DNA from 2 places in the Pseudaquabacterium inlustre genome. Region 1 is predicted to be linked to the other one. Evidence: predicted binding sites of a transcription regulator. Region 1 holds the regulator's gene; the other holds the start of a gene.

Region 1 (7,754 bases):
GGCACCAGCCAGCGCGGCGTGGGCCTGGACGCCGGCCTGAAGATCCTGGATGAAGTGCGGCGCCAGACCGGCCTGCCGGTGATCACCGACGTGCACGACGAGGCCCAGGTGGCCCCGGTGGCCGCGGTGGTCGACATGCTGCAGACCCCGGCCTTCCTGTGCCGCCAGACCGATTTCATCCGTGCCGTGGCCCAGTCGGGCAAGCCGGTGAACATCAAGAAGGGCCAGTTCCTCGCGCCCTGGGACATGACCAACGTCATCGACAAGGCGCGGGCCGCGGCCCGCGAGGTGGGTCTGAGCGAAGACCGCTTCCTGGCCTGCGAGCGCGGCGTGAGCTTCGGCTACAACAACCTGGTGGCCGACATGAGCAGCCTGGCCGAGATGCGCAAGTCGGGCGCGCCGGTGGTGTTCGACGTGACCCACTCGGTGCAAAAGCCCGGCGGCCTGGGCGGCAGCAGCGGCGGCGCGCGCGAGATGGTGCCGGTGCTGGCGCGTGCCGGCGTGGGCGCCGGCGTGGCCGGCCTGTTCATGGAAACCCACCCCGAGCCGGCCAAGGCCTGGTCGGACGGCCCCAACGCCGTGCCGCTGAAGCACATGCGCGCGTTGCTGGAGCAGTTGGTGGCACTCGACCGCGTGGTCAAGAGCCGGCCGCTGCTGGAAAACGACTTCGCCGCCTGACCCCGACCGGAGCCCCGCCATGCCCGCCGCCTACCTGATCGTCGAATCCAACATCAGCGACCCCGAGGCCTTCAAGCGCTACATGGCGGCGGCGCCCGAGGTGGTGAAGGCCTTCGGCGGCGAGTACCTGGTGCGCGGCGGCCGCATGGCCGTGCAGGAAGGCGACTGGACACCGGCCCGCCTGACCGTGCTGCGCTACCCCAGCTTCGAGGCCGCGCAGGCCATGTACAACAGCCCCGGCTATGTTGCGGCCCGTGCCCTGCGCCAGGGCGCCACGGCCTGCTTCAACATGGTGCTGGTCGAAGGGGTGGACGCGCAGCCGGTCTGAGCCGCCGCCCGCCCGAGAACCCCGCCTCGACCCGACCCGACCCGACCCGAGAATTCCAACTCCACTTTTCTGAGGACTTGCATGAGCGCCATCGTCGACATCGTCGGACGTGAGATCCTGGACAGCCGCGGCAACCCCACCGTCGAGTGCGACGTGCTGCTGGAAAGCGGCGTGATGGGCCGCGCCGCCGTGCCCTCGGGCGCCAGCACCGGCAGCCGCGAGGCCATCGAGCTGCGCGATGGCGACAAGGCGCGCTACCTCGGCAAGGGCGTGCTCAAGGCCGTCAACCACATCAACACCGAGATCTCGGAAGCCGTGCTGGGCCTGGATGCCGCCGAGCAGGCCTTCCTGGACAAGACCCTGATCGACCTGGACGGCACCGAGAACAAGAGCCGCCTGGGCGCCAACGCCATGCTGGCCGTGTCGATGGCCGTGGCCCGCGCCGCGGCTGAAGAGAGCGGCCTGCCGCTGTACCGCTACTTCGGCGGCATGGGCGGCGTGCAGCTGCCGGTGCCGATGATGAACGTCATCAACGGCGGCGCCCACGCCAACAACAGCCTGGACCTGCAGGAACTGATGATCATCCCCGTGGGCGCGCCGTCGTTCCGCGAGGCCCTGCGCTGGGGTGCCGAGACCTTCCATGCACTGAAGAAGATCCTGCACGACAAGGGCATCAGCACCGCCGTGGGCGACGAGGGCGGCTTCGCCCCCAGCGTCGAGAGCCATGAGGCCGCCATCCAGCTGATCCTGCAGGCCATCGACATGGCCGGCTACACCGCCGGCGAGCAGATCGCCATCGGCCTCGATTGCGCCGCCAGCGAGTTCTACAAGGACGGCAAGTACGTGCTGGAAGGCGAAGGCGGCATCGCGCTGACCGCCGCGCAGTGGACCGACATGCTGGCCAGCTGGGTCGACAAGTACCCGATCATCAGCATCGAAGACGGCATGCACGAGGGCGACTGGGACGGCTGGAAGCTGCTGACCGAGCGCCTGGGTGGCAAGGTGCAGCTGGTGGGCGACGACCTGTTCGTCACCAACACCAAGATCCTGAAGGAAGGCATCGACAAGGGCATCGCCAACTCGATCCTCATCAAGATCAACCAGATCGGCACGCTGACCGAGACCTTCGCCGCCATCGAGATGGCCAAGCGCGCCGGCTACACCGCCGTGATCAGCCACCGCTCGGGCGAAACCGAAGACTCCACCATCAGCGACATCGCCGTGGGCCTGAACGCCGGCCAGATCAAGACCGGCTCGCTCAGCCGCTCGGACCGCATGGCCAAGTACAACCAGCTGCTGCGCATCGAGGAAGACCTCGGCGAAGTGGCCGTGTACCCCGGCCGCGCCGCGTTCTACAACCTGCGCTGACCGGCGCAGCCGCGCACCCACCGCGACGACGAGAGGCGGCCCGCCATGCGCTTCGTCACCCTGGCGCTCGTGGCCCTGCTGGCCGTGGTGCAGTACAGCCTGTGGCTGGGTGACGGCGGGCTGCGCCACGTGGCCGCCAAGCAGCGCGAGCTGGACGGCAAGCTGCGCGCCAATGCCGAACGCCAGCGCACCAACGAGCGCCTGCTGGCCGAGGTGGACGACCTGCGCCAGGGCCTGGAGATGGTGGAAGAGCGCGCGCGCAGCGAGCTGGGCATGGTCAAGCCCGACGAGGTGTTCGTGCAATACCTCGCCAAGCGTTGAACAGCCTGCTCGCCGCGCTGTCCGACGCCCTGCTGCAGCCCCTGGCCGCCCCCGGCGGCAGCCCGATCACCGGGCTGGAGCTGGCGGCCTGCGTGCTGTCGGTGTGGATGGTGGTGTGCAATGCGCGCGTCAACCCGCTGGGCTGGCCGCTGGCCATCGCCAGCTCGGCGCTCTACGCCTGGCTGTTCGCGCACAGCAAGCTGTACGGCGAGGCCGCGCTGCAGGGCGTGTTCATCGCCGCGGCGCTGTGGGGCTGGTGGCAGTGGCTGCGTGGCACCGGTGACGACGGCGCGCCGCTGGCGGTGCGCCGCCTGGGCCGCGGCGGCCTGCTGAAGGTGGCGCTGGCCACGCTGGCCGCCTGGCCGCTGCTGGCGCTGCTGCTGTCGCACGCCACCGATTCCGACGTGCCCTGGCTCGATGCGCTGCCCACCGTGGGCAGCCTGGCCGGCACCTGGCTGCTGGCCCGCAAGTGGCTGGAGAACTGGCCGGCCTGGGTGATCGTGAACCTGGTCAGCATCGGCCTGTTCGCGGTGAAGGGCCTGTGGCTCACCGTGGGCCTGTACGCGCTGTTCACCGCCATGGCGCTGTGGGGCTGGAAGGCCTGGGCGGCGCTGGCGCGCGCGCCAGCCGCCGCACCGGCCAGCACGGCCCGCCCATGAGCGGCGGCACCACGCCGCGCCCGGCCCGGGTGATCGGCATCCTGGGTGCCGAGAGCACCGGCAAGACCGCGCTGGCCCAGGCCCTGGCGTCGCAGCTGGCGGCGGCCACCGGCCTGCGCTGCACCTGGGTGAGCGAGTGGCTGCGCCACTGGTGCGAGGCCGAGGGCCGCACGCCCCGGGCCGACGAGCAGGCCGACATCGCACGCGCGCAACATGCGCGCATCGACGCCGCGGCGGCCACGCACGACCTGGTGATTGCCGACACCACGGCGCTGATGACGGCGGTCTACAGCCAGCAGTTCTTCGGTGACGACGGGCTGGACACGCTGGCCGTGGCCCTGCACCGGCGCTGCGACGCCACGCTGCTGACCGCGCCGGACCTCGCGTGGCAGCCCGATCCGCTGCGCGATGGCCCGGCCGTGCGGGCGCAGGTGGACACGCGCCTGCGCGACATGCTGACGCGCCACGCCCTGCCCTGGCACGGTGTGCAGGGCCTGGGCGCGGCGCGGGTGGGATCGGCGCTGGCAGCACTGGCGCCGCTGCTGGCTCGCTGAGACGGGCGGCAAGGCGCCGCCATCCTCATCACCAGGTGCGCAGGCGCGAGCGCAGGCGCGCGATGCTCTGGCTGTGCAGCTGGCACACCCGGCTCTCGGTCACCTTCAGCACGGCAGCGATCTCCTTGAGATTCATGTCGTGCTCGTAGTACATGCTCATCACGTACTGCTCGCGCTCGGGCAGGTTCTTGATGGCCTCGACCAGCGCCTCGCGCATGCGGCGGTCTTCCAGCAGGGCCAGCGGATTGGCTTCCTCGTCGGCCACATGGCGGTCGAGGTAGTCGTCGTCGCCGTCCTCGCCGGTCATGTCCTCCAGGTAGACCAGCTGGGTGCCACGCACCTTGCCCAGCAGTTCCTGGTACTCGCTGAGCGACATCTCCATTTCCTTGGCGATCTCGCTCTCGCTGGGCGCGCGGCCCAGGCGCTGCTCGAGCTTGTGCACCGCGGCCTCGATGCTGCGCTGTTGGCGGCGTTCGCCACGGCTCATCCAGTCGCTGCCGCGCAACTCGTCGAGCATGGCGCCGCGGATGCGCTGGGTGGCGAAGGTCTCGAACTGCACGCCCATGCTGGCGTCGAAGCGCGACAGCGCGTCGGACAGCCCGATCATGCCCACCTGGATGAGGTCGTCCAGCTCCACGTTGGCCGGCAGCTTGGCGATCATCTGGTGCGCCAGCCGTCTGACCAGCGGGCTGTACTGCTTGAGCAGCGCGTTCGCGTCGAGTCGGCCCTTTTCGGTGTACATGGCGAGGCTCCGGGGGGACGGTACGGTCATTCAGTTCAATCGGCCGGGCTGCGATGCAGGCATCGCAGCGGCATGCAGGTAGGCGTGGCTGGCGCCGGCATCGCCCAGGTCGGCGCCCGAGGGGCGCTCCTGGGGCAGCTGCGCCTGGGCCAGGAAGTGCAGGTCGTCGCTGACGGCGGCGCGCGCCGGCGCGGTGGGGTCGACCACCGCCCAGCAGCCGATGGCGGCGCCCAGGAAGTGGTCGGCGCACTGCGCCAGGCGTTCGGCGGTCTGGCGCGCGCGGCGGGCGGACATGTCGCCCACCACCACGGTGTCGTAGGTCAGCGGGCCCAGGCGCTGGCCCAGCAGTTTCATCGCCGCATAGGCCTCGGTCAGGCTGTCGGGGCGCAAGCCGGCCATCAGCACCGGGCGCGGCGCCCGGCCGCTGAACAGCCGGCGCAGGTCGGACGCGCCGGCATGCACCAGCACGATGTCGGCCTGCGGCGCGGCCACCGACAGCGCCTGCAGGAAGCCGGCGGTGCTGGCGCGGTGGTCCAGGTAGCGCATCGGCAGGCCGCGGGCGGCCAGGTAGCCCACGCTGGGCGACAGGCGTTCGATGCAGGCCGCCAGGTCCACCGCGGCCAGCTCGTGCGGCGCGCTGGCGGTGTCGGCGGCATCGACCACCAGGGTGCGCAGGCCGGCACCGGCAAAGGCCGTGCACAGGCGCTCCATCACCACGCCGCCGAAGCCGACATGCGGGTTGTGCACCAGGGGCACGAAGCGCTGGCGGCTGCCGGCGAACAGCTGCCGCAGGCCATGGGCCTGGTCGACGGGCTGGCGGCGCGGGCGGGCGACGGTGGCGGCGTGCTGGGTCATCGGGGGTACGGCGGCGGTCGGATGGGCGGGGGGTTCGGGGGATCGGGGGATCGGGCCTCAGGCGTGCAGGCCGGTGCCGCGCGCGGCGGCCGCGCCCTGCGCCGCCGGCGTGGCAGCGAAGAGCAGGTTCACGTCGTCGGCGTCCAGGCGCCAGGTGGCCCCGCCGCTGGGACGCAGCGCGCGCTGCACCAGGGCCTGGGCGCTCAGGCGGTGCCAGTCCTCGGGCACGCGCTGGCCGTTGGCCACGCCCACCACGCGGGACTTGTGCCGGATCAGCGCATCCAGTGCCGGGCCCAGCTTGACGGCCTCGTCGAGCTTGGACAGCACCACGCCGTGGCAGCGCGCCACGTCGTAGCCGACCATCACGTCCTCCACGGTCTCGCCCTGGGCCGCGGCATTGAGCACCAGCAGCTTGCGGATGGCCGGGTGCGACAGCATCTCCAGCAGTTCGCGGGTGCGGGTGTCGCGCTGGGCCATGCCGGCCGTGTCGATCAGCACCAGGCGCTTGCTCTGCAGCAGCTCCAGCAGGTCTTCCAGCGAGGCGCGGTCGTGGGCGGTGTGCACCGCCACGCCCAGGATGCGGCCATAGGCGCGCAACTGCTCGTGGGCGGCCACGCGGTAGGCATCCAGCGTGATCAGGCCCAGGTTGTGCGCACCATACTTGGTGGCGAAGGCGGCGGCGATCTTGGCCGTGCTGGTGGTCTTGCCCACACCGGTGGGGCCGATCAGCGCCAGCACGCCCTCGTGGTCCTCGATGGCCGGCTGGCCCTCGTCGGTGACCAGGTTGCGCTCCAGCACCTCGGCGGCCCAGGCCAGGTCGTCGGGCAAGTTGGCGGGCAGCTGTTGCACCAGCTTGCGCACCAGGCCGGGCGACAGGCCGGTGTCGAAGAGCCGCTGCGCCAGCGCCACCTGCTTGGGGTTGCGCTGCAGCTTCTCCATGAAGGCCAGCATGCCGAAACGCTCTTCGATCAAGCTGCGCACCGAGCGCAGCTCGGCCAGCGTCTCGTCCTGGCCCGACAGGTTCACCGGCGTGGCCGCGCGCAGGCCGCGGGCCGGGCGGATGACCGGCGGCGGCTCGTCGTGCAGCGGGGCCTCGTCGTCCAGCAGCGGCGCATGGCGGCGCACGCGGGCGGCCAGGCCGCTGGCGGGCGCTTCGGCCGCGTTGCGGCGCGGACCGCCGTTGACCACGCGCAGGCCCGGCGCCTCGGCGCCCGGCTCGGGCACGCGTGCGCCCTGGCCGGCCGCCTGCGTGGCAGCCAGGCTGGCCGCCAGCGTCTGGCCGCTGTGGCCGGCCTCGCGCTCGAGCTCGTTCTGGCGGCGGCGCAGCATGCGTTCACGCACATAGTCCTGGAACGACAGCGTGCTCATGCCCAGGCGCTGCACGTCCTCGTCGACACCGGACGGGCCGGGGGCGTCGAAGGGCGCGGCACCGGCCGGCATCTCGATGCGCGGCTCCAGGCGCTCGCCGCGCGCGGCGATGCGCTCGGCCAGGCTGGGGCGGCGCTCGGCCGGGGCGGCAGGCGCCGCGGCACGGGCCGGGCGGGCCGGCGTGGCCGCCGGAGCGCGCGACGCCGCACTCTCGATCTGCTGCATGCCGTCCGGCGCCATGGCCAGCACTTCCACGCCACCGGGGGCGGGCCGGGTGGAGAGCACCACGGCGTCGTCGCCGAGCTGCTCGCGCACCTGGGCCAGTGCCTCGCGGGAGGTCTTGGCGGTGTATCGCTTGATGTTCATGCGGCCTCCGGTACGACGCGCTCAGGGCAGGCGTTTGAAATCATGCGGTGCCTCCGATGATGGAGCCGATGCGGATGGTGTGGGTCTCAGGAATCTCGCTGTGCGACAGCACCTTCAGCCGGGGCGCCGCGCGCTTGAGCAGGCGGGCCATGGGCATGCGGATGGGGTCGGGCACCAGCAGGCAGGCGGGCTGCCCGAGGTCTTCCTGTTTGCGGGCGCTTTCGGCGGCCTCGCGGGCCAGGGTGTCGGCCACGCCCGGGTCCAGCGCCGCGCCATGCGGCGAGGTCAGGGCCTGGGTGACCAGACGCTCCAGTTCGGGTTCGAGCGCGATCACGTCGAGTTCCTTGGCCGGCCCGTAGATCTGCTGGACGATCAGGGGCGCCAGGTGCACGCGGATGCGCTTGGCCAGCTCGCCGGGGTCGGTGATGGTGGCCGCGTGCTCGGCGATGCCTTCGATGATCGAACGCATGTCGCGGATGTGCACGCCCTCCTCCAGCAAGAGCTGGAGCACCTTC
Region 2 (7,754 bases), 270 kb from region 1:
CGATGCGGGCGATGGCCGCCGACTGGCCGCTGGAGTAGCTGCCGATCACGGTGCCGTCGTTCTCGATCGAGATCGAGCTCAGCCGGCCGGGCGGGAAGCCGTCCTGCGACACGTCGGTGGGGCCGAAGGCCGAGCCGAACTGGGTCAGCTTGGTCATGTCCATGACCACGGACTCGAAAGCCACGGTCTCGGTGGAGGTGCCCACGCCGGTGGCCGGAATGGCCACCGAGATCGGCTCCGACGGCGAGGTCGGCGGGGTGCCATCGTCGGGGAACTCCACGCGCGTGATCGGCGCCGGTGCGTCTGCCGTGCCGCCGACGGTCTCGCCGTTGGCCGTGGCATAGACGTCCCAGGTGTTGTTGGCCACCTTCTGGAAGAAGTAGGTCATCGACACCTGCTGGCCCTTGGTGTCGTAGATGTTGATCGACGTGGAGTTGTTGTACGTGGTCGCGTCGGTGAAGTCGATGGCCACCGGCGCATTGGTGGCCGAGTCGATCTTGGCGCTCTGCCGGGCGTCGAGATTGATCTCCATGTTCATGGTGGAGGTCTGCTTCGGCGCGATGCCCGAGGTGGGCAGTTGCAGCGGCTGCGACTTGCCGGGGATCTGCCCGTCCTGGTAGGTCACCGGGATGGCCATCAGCTTCATGTCGTCGGAGTTGGTGACATAGCCTTCGCGGTCGACCTTGAACTGGCCATTGCGCGAATAGACCATCGCACCGGTCGGGTCCTGCAGCTGGAAGAAGCCCGCACCGTTGATCGCCACGTCCAGCGGGTTGTCGGTGGAACTGATGCTGCCCTGCGAGAACTGCTGCGCCACCGCCGTCACCGCCACGCCCAGGCCGGCACTGCCCGCGCCACCGCCGGAGGCGCGAGCATAGATATCCGCGAACTCCGCACGCGAAGCCTTGGCGCCCACGGTGCTGGCATTGGCCACGTTGTTGCCGATCACCTCGAGGTTGCGACCGGCGGAAGTCAAGCCTGTGACGCCTTGCTGGAAACTCATGGGAACACTCCTGGTGCGAACGATGTCGGCGGCCGGTCGACCACCTTCGGATACTGCGGATCACCGCGGCGCCTCGCGTGCGCCGCGCGGGAGAAGAGGGACGGGATCAGTGCACGGACTTGACCGCGTCGTAGGAGACCGAACCGCTGTTCTGCAGGTCGAGCGTCAGCGTGCCACTGCCGGCGCTGACGGCATTCACCTTGTCCAGCATCAGCGGTGTGGCGGTGACGGCCACACCGCCGGTGGTGGCGCTGATGCGGAAGCGGTAGTCGCCATCGGTCTCCAGGTCATTGGCCGTGAACGAGAAGTCCTGCTGGCCACTGCCCTGCGCCCCGAGGCTGACGGTCTTGACCACGGTGCCGGCGGCATTGAGCACCTCGACCTTCACCGTGTCGGCGGCGGCGCTCAATTCGAACAGGCCGCTGGCCTGGTTGCCGCTCATGGCCATCTGGTCGCCCTGCACCACCACGCTGTGGCCCACCAGCGAGGCCCCCTGCAGCGCCTGCATGCTGACGAACTGGCTGGTCAGCTTGCTGATCGACTGGTTCATCGACTCGATGCCGCTGACGGTGCTGATCTGCGCCATCTGCGTGGTCATCTGCGCGTTGTCCATCGGGTTCAGCGGATCCTGGTTGGTCAGCTGCGTGGTCAGCAGCTTCAGGAAGCGGTCCTGCTGCTCCTGCGCGGTGAGCGCCTTGGCGGTGCTGGTGCTGGCGACATTGAACGACGAGAAGTCGGTGGCCAGGCTGGCGGTGCTGCTGGAGGTGGTGGTCATCGCGGGTTCCGGGGTTCAGGACGATCGGCAGGCATCAGCCCTGCCCCATCTGCAGGGTCTTCATCAACAGGCTCTTGGCCGTGTTCATGACCTCGACGTTGTTCTGGTACGAACGCGAGGCGGAGATCATGTTCACCATCTCCTCCACCGGGCTCACGTTGCTGAAGGTCACGTAGCCCTGGGCGTCGGCGGCCGGGTGCTTGGGGTCGTGCACCTTGCGCCCCGGCGTGTCGGACTCGACGACATTGCTCACGCGCACGCCGGCCGAGGTCACCTCGCCCATCAGCGTGGTCTGGAACACCACCTGCCGCGCCTTGTAGGCCTGGCCGTCGGGGCCGGCCACGGTGTCGGCGTTGGCCAGGTTGCTGGCCACCACGTTCAGGCGCTGCGTCTGGGCGCTGACCGCGCTGCCCGAGACATCGAAGATCTTGAACATGCTCATCGCGGTGCTCCTGCGGTGGATCGCTCGGCTCGGGGGGGCACGCCGTCATCAGCCCTGGCTGGGGCTCTTCATGGCGTCGGTGAGCGTGCGCACGGAGCCGTTGATGAAGCGCAGCGCCGCCTCGTAGCGCACGGTGTTCTCGGCGAAGCTGGCGCGTTCGCGGTCGAGGTCGACCGTGTTGCGGTCCACCGAATCCTGGGAATAGCGGGCATACAGCAGATTGGGCGGCTCGCCATCGCTGGTGGGCGCGGTCCCGAAGTGGCCGGCATGCGTGGCGGCCATCGTGCCGGCGGCCTGGGCCTGGCCGGTGGCCTCGCGCAGGGCCTGCGCGAAGTCCATCTCGCGGGCCTGGTAGCCCGGCGTGTCCGCATTGGCGATGTTGCTGGCGATCAGGCGCTGACGCTCTGCGCGCAGCACCAGGGCGTTGGCCTGGAAATCGAGCGTCTGTGTCAGTCGTTGCATGGTCGTCTTTCGGTTGTCGGGGACATCCGGCTGCGGGTTCGCCATCGGGACAGCGCCGCCGGCCATGCGGGCAGGCTGCTCGATGCCAGGGCATTGTGGGCAGGCACGCCGCCGAACATGAGCCCGATAAGCCGGACGATCCGGCGACATTTCCAGGCAACGCGCCACCGCCCCCAGGGCACCATGCGCAGCGTGAACACCATCCTGCCCATGCCCCGTCCGGCTGTGCCGCAGCGTCCAGCGCACCGCGCCTGGCGCCGAGGTGCGGCCGGCGTGCCGCGCCTGGGCCTGGGCCTGGGCCTGGGTCAGAGTCTGGGCCTGGCCGTCGCGCTGGCGCTGCCCGCGCCGGCGCGCGCCGCCGACGAGGCCAGCGCCGTGCCGGCGGGTACCGAGATCGCCCAGTGGATGCGCCAGGCGGCACAAACCGCCCTGGCCTCCCCCGACGACACCGGTGCCGCCACCGCCCCCGCGGCCACGCCGCCGCGCATCGAGGTGGTGGTGGGCCGGCTCGATCCGCGCCTGAAGCTGGCCCCCTGCCAGACCGTGCAGCCCTACCTGCCCCCCGGCAGCCGGGCGATCGGCCAGACGCGCATCGGCCTGCGCTGCACCCAGGGCCCGAAGGCCTGGAACGTCTACCTGCCGGTGACGGTGAAGGTCTTCGCCCGCTCGCTGGTGGCCACCACCGCCGTGCCGGCGGGCACCGTGCTGCAGCGCCAGCACCTGACGCAGGCCGAGGTGGACGTGGCCGCCAGCACCGACCCCGCCATCGGCCAGCCCGACCTGGCCGTGGGCCGCACGCTGGCCCGCAACCTGGCCGCCGGCGATGCGCTGCGCCAGGCCGATCTGAAGCCCCGACTGTGGTTCGCCGCCGGTGACACCGTGCGCGTGGTGGCCATGGGCCCGGGCTTCCAGATCGCCGCCGACGGCCAGGCGCTGAGCCCCGGCATCGACGGCCAGACCGTGCGCGCGCGCATCGACGGCGGGCGCATCGTTTCGGGCGTGGCCACGGCCGACCGCCGCATCGAGGTGCCGATGTGAGCCCCCTGCCCCGGCCGTCCGGCCCGCCCGCCGGCCTCCTCGATCCCCCGAATTACGGGGTGTTTCCGGTTTTCGGCCCAAAAGGCCTAAAGTCCGTCGAGGGGCGGTCGATACCCCGAACATGTCTCAAGGGCGGGCAGTCCGTACGCCCCAGATGGAGTCCACCATGAAGATCGGTCAACTTGATAACAAGGGCGTCACCCCGGCCGTCAGCGAGCGACGTGCCTCGGGCACCGGCAACGCCGGTGGCAAGACGGAAGCCAGTGCCCAGGTCGAACTGTCGGCCACCGTCAGCCAGCTGACGGCCGGCAGCACGGAGAGTGTGTTCGACGCCGACAAGGTCAAGCGCATCTCCGACGCCATCCGCGACGGCAAGTTCGAAGTCAACGCCGACGCGATCGCCGACAAGCTGATCAGCAACGCCCGCGAGTTGCTGGGCAGCGTCGGCAAGTCCTGAGCGCCACCCCATTCCTCACGCGGTGGCCTGACGGCCATCGTCCACTGGCATGCTGCACTCGCCCGCCGAACTGGCCGCCCTGCAAGCCGAGACAGGGCAGCGCGCCGACCTCGACTCCCTGGTGAGTGCGGTCGAGCAGCGCCTGGGCGCGCTCAACGATGCGCTGCGCGACCGCAACGCACCCTCGATCGAGCTGCATGCCAACGAACTGCACCGCGACCTCGCCCGTGCCGTCGAGGCCTTCATGCACGCAGCGCGCCACGGCGGCGTGCCCGAGCCGATGCGCCTGCGCCTGGCCCGGGCCGGTGCCCAGGTGGCCCGCCAGCGCGAAGCCCTGGCCCGCGCCACCGCCGCGCTCGACCGCGCCATCGATGTGCTGATGCCCCCGCCGATCGCTCATGGCGGCGTCTATGGCGCCAACGGCCGCGCCGACAGCCTGCTGCGCGGCGGCAGCCTCAGCGCCTGACCCGCGCTACTGCACCTGCGACGACGACGGTGGCGACTCGCGCCCCGGCGTGAACAGCTCGCCCACGTCCACCGCGTCGAAGCGGTACTGCGCACCGCAGAAGTCGCAGCCCACCTCCACCTCGCCGCGCTCGGCGATGATGCCGTGCACCTCCTCGGCGCCCAGGCTGGTCAGCATGCCGGCCACGCGCTCGCGCGAGCAGCTGCACTTGAACTGCGGCGTCAGCGGCTCGAACACACGCAGCGTCTCCTCCCAGAACAGCCGGTGCAGCACCTGCTCGGGCGCCAGCGCCAGCAGCTCTTCCGAGGTCAGCGTGGCGGCCAGCATGGCGATGCGCTGGAAATCCTCGTTGGCGCCGATGTGCGCCTCGTCGGGGCTGTAGGCCACGCCGCCCGACGACTGCACGCCGCCTTCGATCGGCAGGCGCTGGATCAGCAGGCCGGCCGCCACCTCGTCGTTGGCAGCCAGCACCAGGCGGGTGTCGAGCTGCTCGCTCTGCAGCATGTAGTGCTCGAGCACCTGCGACAGCTGTTGCAGCGGCTCGCGCTGGTCGCCATGCAGCGGCACCACGCCCTGGTAGGGCTGCTGGCCGGGCAGGCGGTCCTGCGGGTCGAGCGTGATCGCACAGCGGCCCTGGCCGTGCACGTTCACCAGCGCGGCCAGACCGGCGCCGGCCGGCACCTCGCCAGTCACCTTGGCGGTGACGCGAAAGCCGAAGTCCGAGCGCGTCTCGGCCACCGCCAGCTTCACCGGCCCGTCGCCCTGCACCTGCAGCACCAGCGCGCCGTTGAACTTCAGATTGCCCTGCATCAGCACGCCGGCCGCGGCCATCTCGCCCAGCAGCGCGCGCACCTCGGGCGCGAAGGCATGGCCGCCATCGCTGGCGCTGGCGCGGCGCGACATGGCCTCGCGCCAGCTGCCCGACAGGCGCACCAACATGCCGCGCACCGGCAGGCCTTCGAACATGAACTTGATCAGCTGATCCATCGTGCGGGCCCGGCGCTCAGCGGTCGATGCGCAGCAGCTGGCCGCGGTGCAGCGCGGCCTGGGCCACGTAGTGCCGCGCGCTCATCTGCACGCGGGCGATCTGCTCGGGCGTGAGCTCGCGCACCACCTTGGCCGGGCTGCCGACGATCAGCACGCCGTCGGGGAACTCCTTGCCCTCGGTGACCAGCGAGCCGGCACCGACGATGCTGTTCTTGCCGATGCGCGCACCGTTGAGGATCACGCTCTGGATGCCCACCAGCGTGCAGTCGCCGATGCTGCAGCCGTGCAGCACCACCTGGTGGCCCACGGTCACGTCATCGCCGATGGTCAGCGGCTTGGCCGTGTCGATGTGCAGCACGCTGCCGTCCTGCACATTGCTGTTGCGGCCCACCGAGATGCGGTCGTTGTCGCCGCGCAGGATGGCGCCGTACCAGACGCTGGCGTTCTCGGCGAGGTGGATGTTGCCGATGACCTGGGCCGAATCGGCCACCCAGGCACTGGGATGGACCTCGGGCGTGCGCTCGCCGAGCTGGTAGATGGCCATGGGTGGCAAGAATCCTGTGAAGCGGGTGGGAGGAAACGACACCGTCCACAACCCCGGCTGCGACGGCAAAGCCTATGATTTTAAGGATGCCGACCGAGTCCACCGCCCTGCCCTGCGTGCGCCCCCACGCGCTGCACGCCCTGCAGCTGACCGATCCCGCCACCAAGGCCGCCGCCGCGCTGGAGTTGTGGCGCGCGCTGCGCGCCGGCGAGCAGCGCATCGACCCGCACGCCGCGCTGGCCGAGCCCCCGGGGCTGCCCGGACGTCCCCCACGCCCGGCCTTGGTGCCCCATGTGCAGCTGGCGCGGCGCTCGCCCTTCACCACCGCCGGCCGTGCGGCGCTGTTGCACGCCATCGCCCACATCGAGTTCAACGCCATCAACCTGGCGCTGGACGCCGTGTGGCGCTTTGCCGGCCTGCCCGAGGCCTTCTACCGCGACTGGCTGCAGGTAGCGGCCGAGGAGGCCATCCACTTCGGGCTGCTGGAGCGCCACCTGCACAGCCTGGGCCACGCCTATGGCGACTTCGACGCCCACGACGGTCTGTGGACCATGACCGAACGCACCAAGCACGACGTGCTGGCGCGCATGGCGCTGGTGCCGCGCACGCTGGAAGCCCGCGGCCTGGACGCCACACCCCCCATCCAGGCCAAGCTGCGCCGCGCTGGCGACCTGGCCGCCGTGGCCATCCTCGACCGCATCCTCACCGACGAAGTGGGCCATGTGGCCATCGGCAACCGCTGGTACCGCTGGCTGTGCGATCAAGCCGGCGTCGATCCCGAAGCCAGCTACGCGCCCCTGGCGCAGCAGCACGACGCGCCGAAGCCGCGCCCGCCGTTCAACCTGGAGGCGCGTCGGGCGGCGGGGTTCACCGAGGCGGAGCTGGCGGCGCTGGGCTGAATGAACCGCCTGCCGGTCAGCGCGCGACCGGCTCGTCCTGGGTGGCCGGGAAATGCCGCATCCAGGCCTTGCGCACCAGGTGCGGCACCAGCAGGTGCAGGGGCATGCGCAGCCAGTGCGAACGCACGTACAGCAACGCCCGCGCCAGCGCTTCGCCGCCCTGTTCCGCACTGGGGTGATGCGGACGCAAGGCCCGGGTCAGCAGCCAGGCCATCGCCACGCGTTGCGGCCATGCAGGCGCCAGGGCCACCACCGCCGCGCGGTGCCCGTCCGGCACGCGTCGACCGAACAGGCGCTCGATGTGGTGCAGCGCATGGTGCAGAGGGACCTGCAGCTTCAACTCGCCCGCGCGCGCCAGCAGTTGCGGCCAGAACCCGTCCTCGACCTTCTCGAAATGCTGCAGCAGCCAGTCCATGTCCAGCAGATCCCGAAGCCCGTGCTCGAACTCCCCTTCCTGGAACAGGTGAACAGCGCTGTGCAGGACCATGTCCACCGGCTGCAGCACACGCCACTGCGGATCGGCCGGATCGATGGGACGAGAGGCCTCGATCAGCCGCGCACCATCCACCGCGAAGCTCGAGGTCGGCGCGGTGATGGTGTGGTGCAGGTCGATGACGGTGCCGCGCTTCACATGAGTCAGCGGCGGAATTTCGTGCATCCACTTCCTGTAGTAGCGCTGGT

The links. The regulator FliA, encoded in region 1, starts transcription of late flagellar genes. The targets are predictions, from matches to a motif close to CTAAAGTTTNNNNNNNNNNNGCCGNTA.
Region 2: the regulator FliA is predicted to act here: its motif matches at 3,807-3,833, upstream of flgM (flagellar biosynthesis anti-sigma factor FlgM).

The regions. Positions count from the first base shown of each region.
Region 1 is NZ_JBBUTH010000001.1:299,463-307,216, forward strand. Features, by position in the region: gene kdsA (3-deoxy-8-phosphooctulonate synthase) at 1-678, shown strand, start outside; gene AACH10_RS01435 (DUF1330 domain-containing protein) at 698-1,006, shown strand; gene eno (phosphopyruvate hydratase) at 1,088-2,374, shown strand; gene ftsB (cell division protein FtsB) at 2,420-2,695, shown strand; gene pnuC (nicotinamide riboside transporter PnuC) at 2,692-3,354, shown strand; gene AACH10_RS01455 (AAA family ATPase) at 3,351-3,908, shown strand; gene AACH10_RS01460 (RNA polymerase sigma factor FliA) at 3,937-4,650, opposite strand; gene AACH10_RS01465 (MinD/ParA family ATP-binding protein) at 4,681-5,505, opposite strand; gene flhF (flagellar biosynthesis GTPase FlhF) at 5,563-7,239, opposite strand; gene flhA (flagellar biosynthesis protein FlhA) at 7,280-7,754, opposite strand, start outside.
Region 2 is NZ_JBBUTH010000001.1:25,326-33,079, forward strand. Features, by position in the region: gene flgE (flagellar hook protein FlgE) at 1-1,003, opposite strand, end outside; gene AACH10_RS00105 (flagellar hook assembly protein FlgD) at 1,110-1,778, opposite strand; gene flgC (flagellar basal body rod protein FlgC) at 1,813-2,220, opposite strand; gene flgB (flagellar basal body rod protein FlgB) at 2,269-2,682, opposite strand; gene flgA (flagellar basal body P-ring formation chaperone FlgA) at 2,893-3,720, shown strand; gene flgM (flagellar biosynthesis anti-sigma factor FlgM) at 3,887-4,177, shown strand; gene AACH10_RS00130 (hypothetical protein) at 4,227-4,643, shown strand; gene hslO (Hsp33 family molecular chaperone HslO) at 4,650-5,630, opposite strand; gene AACH10_RS00140 (gamma carbonic anhydrase family protein) at 5,647-6,174, opposite strand; gene AACH10_RS00145 (ferritin-like domain-containing protein) at 6,261-7,073, shown strand; gene AACH10_RS00150 (nucleotidyltransferase domain-containing protein) at 7,090-7,754, opposite strand, start outside.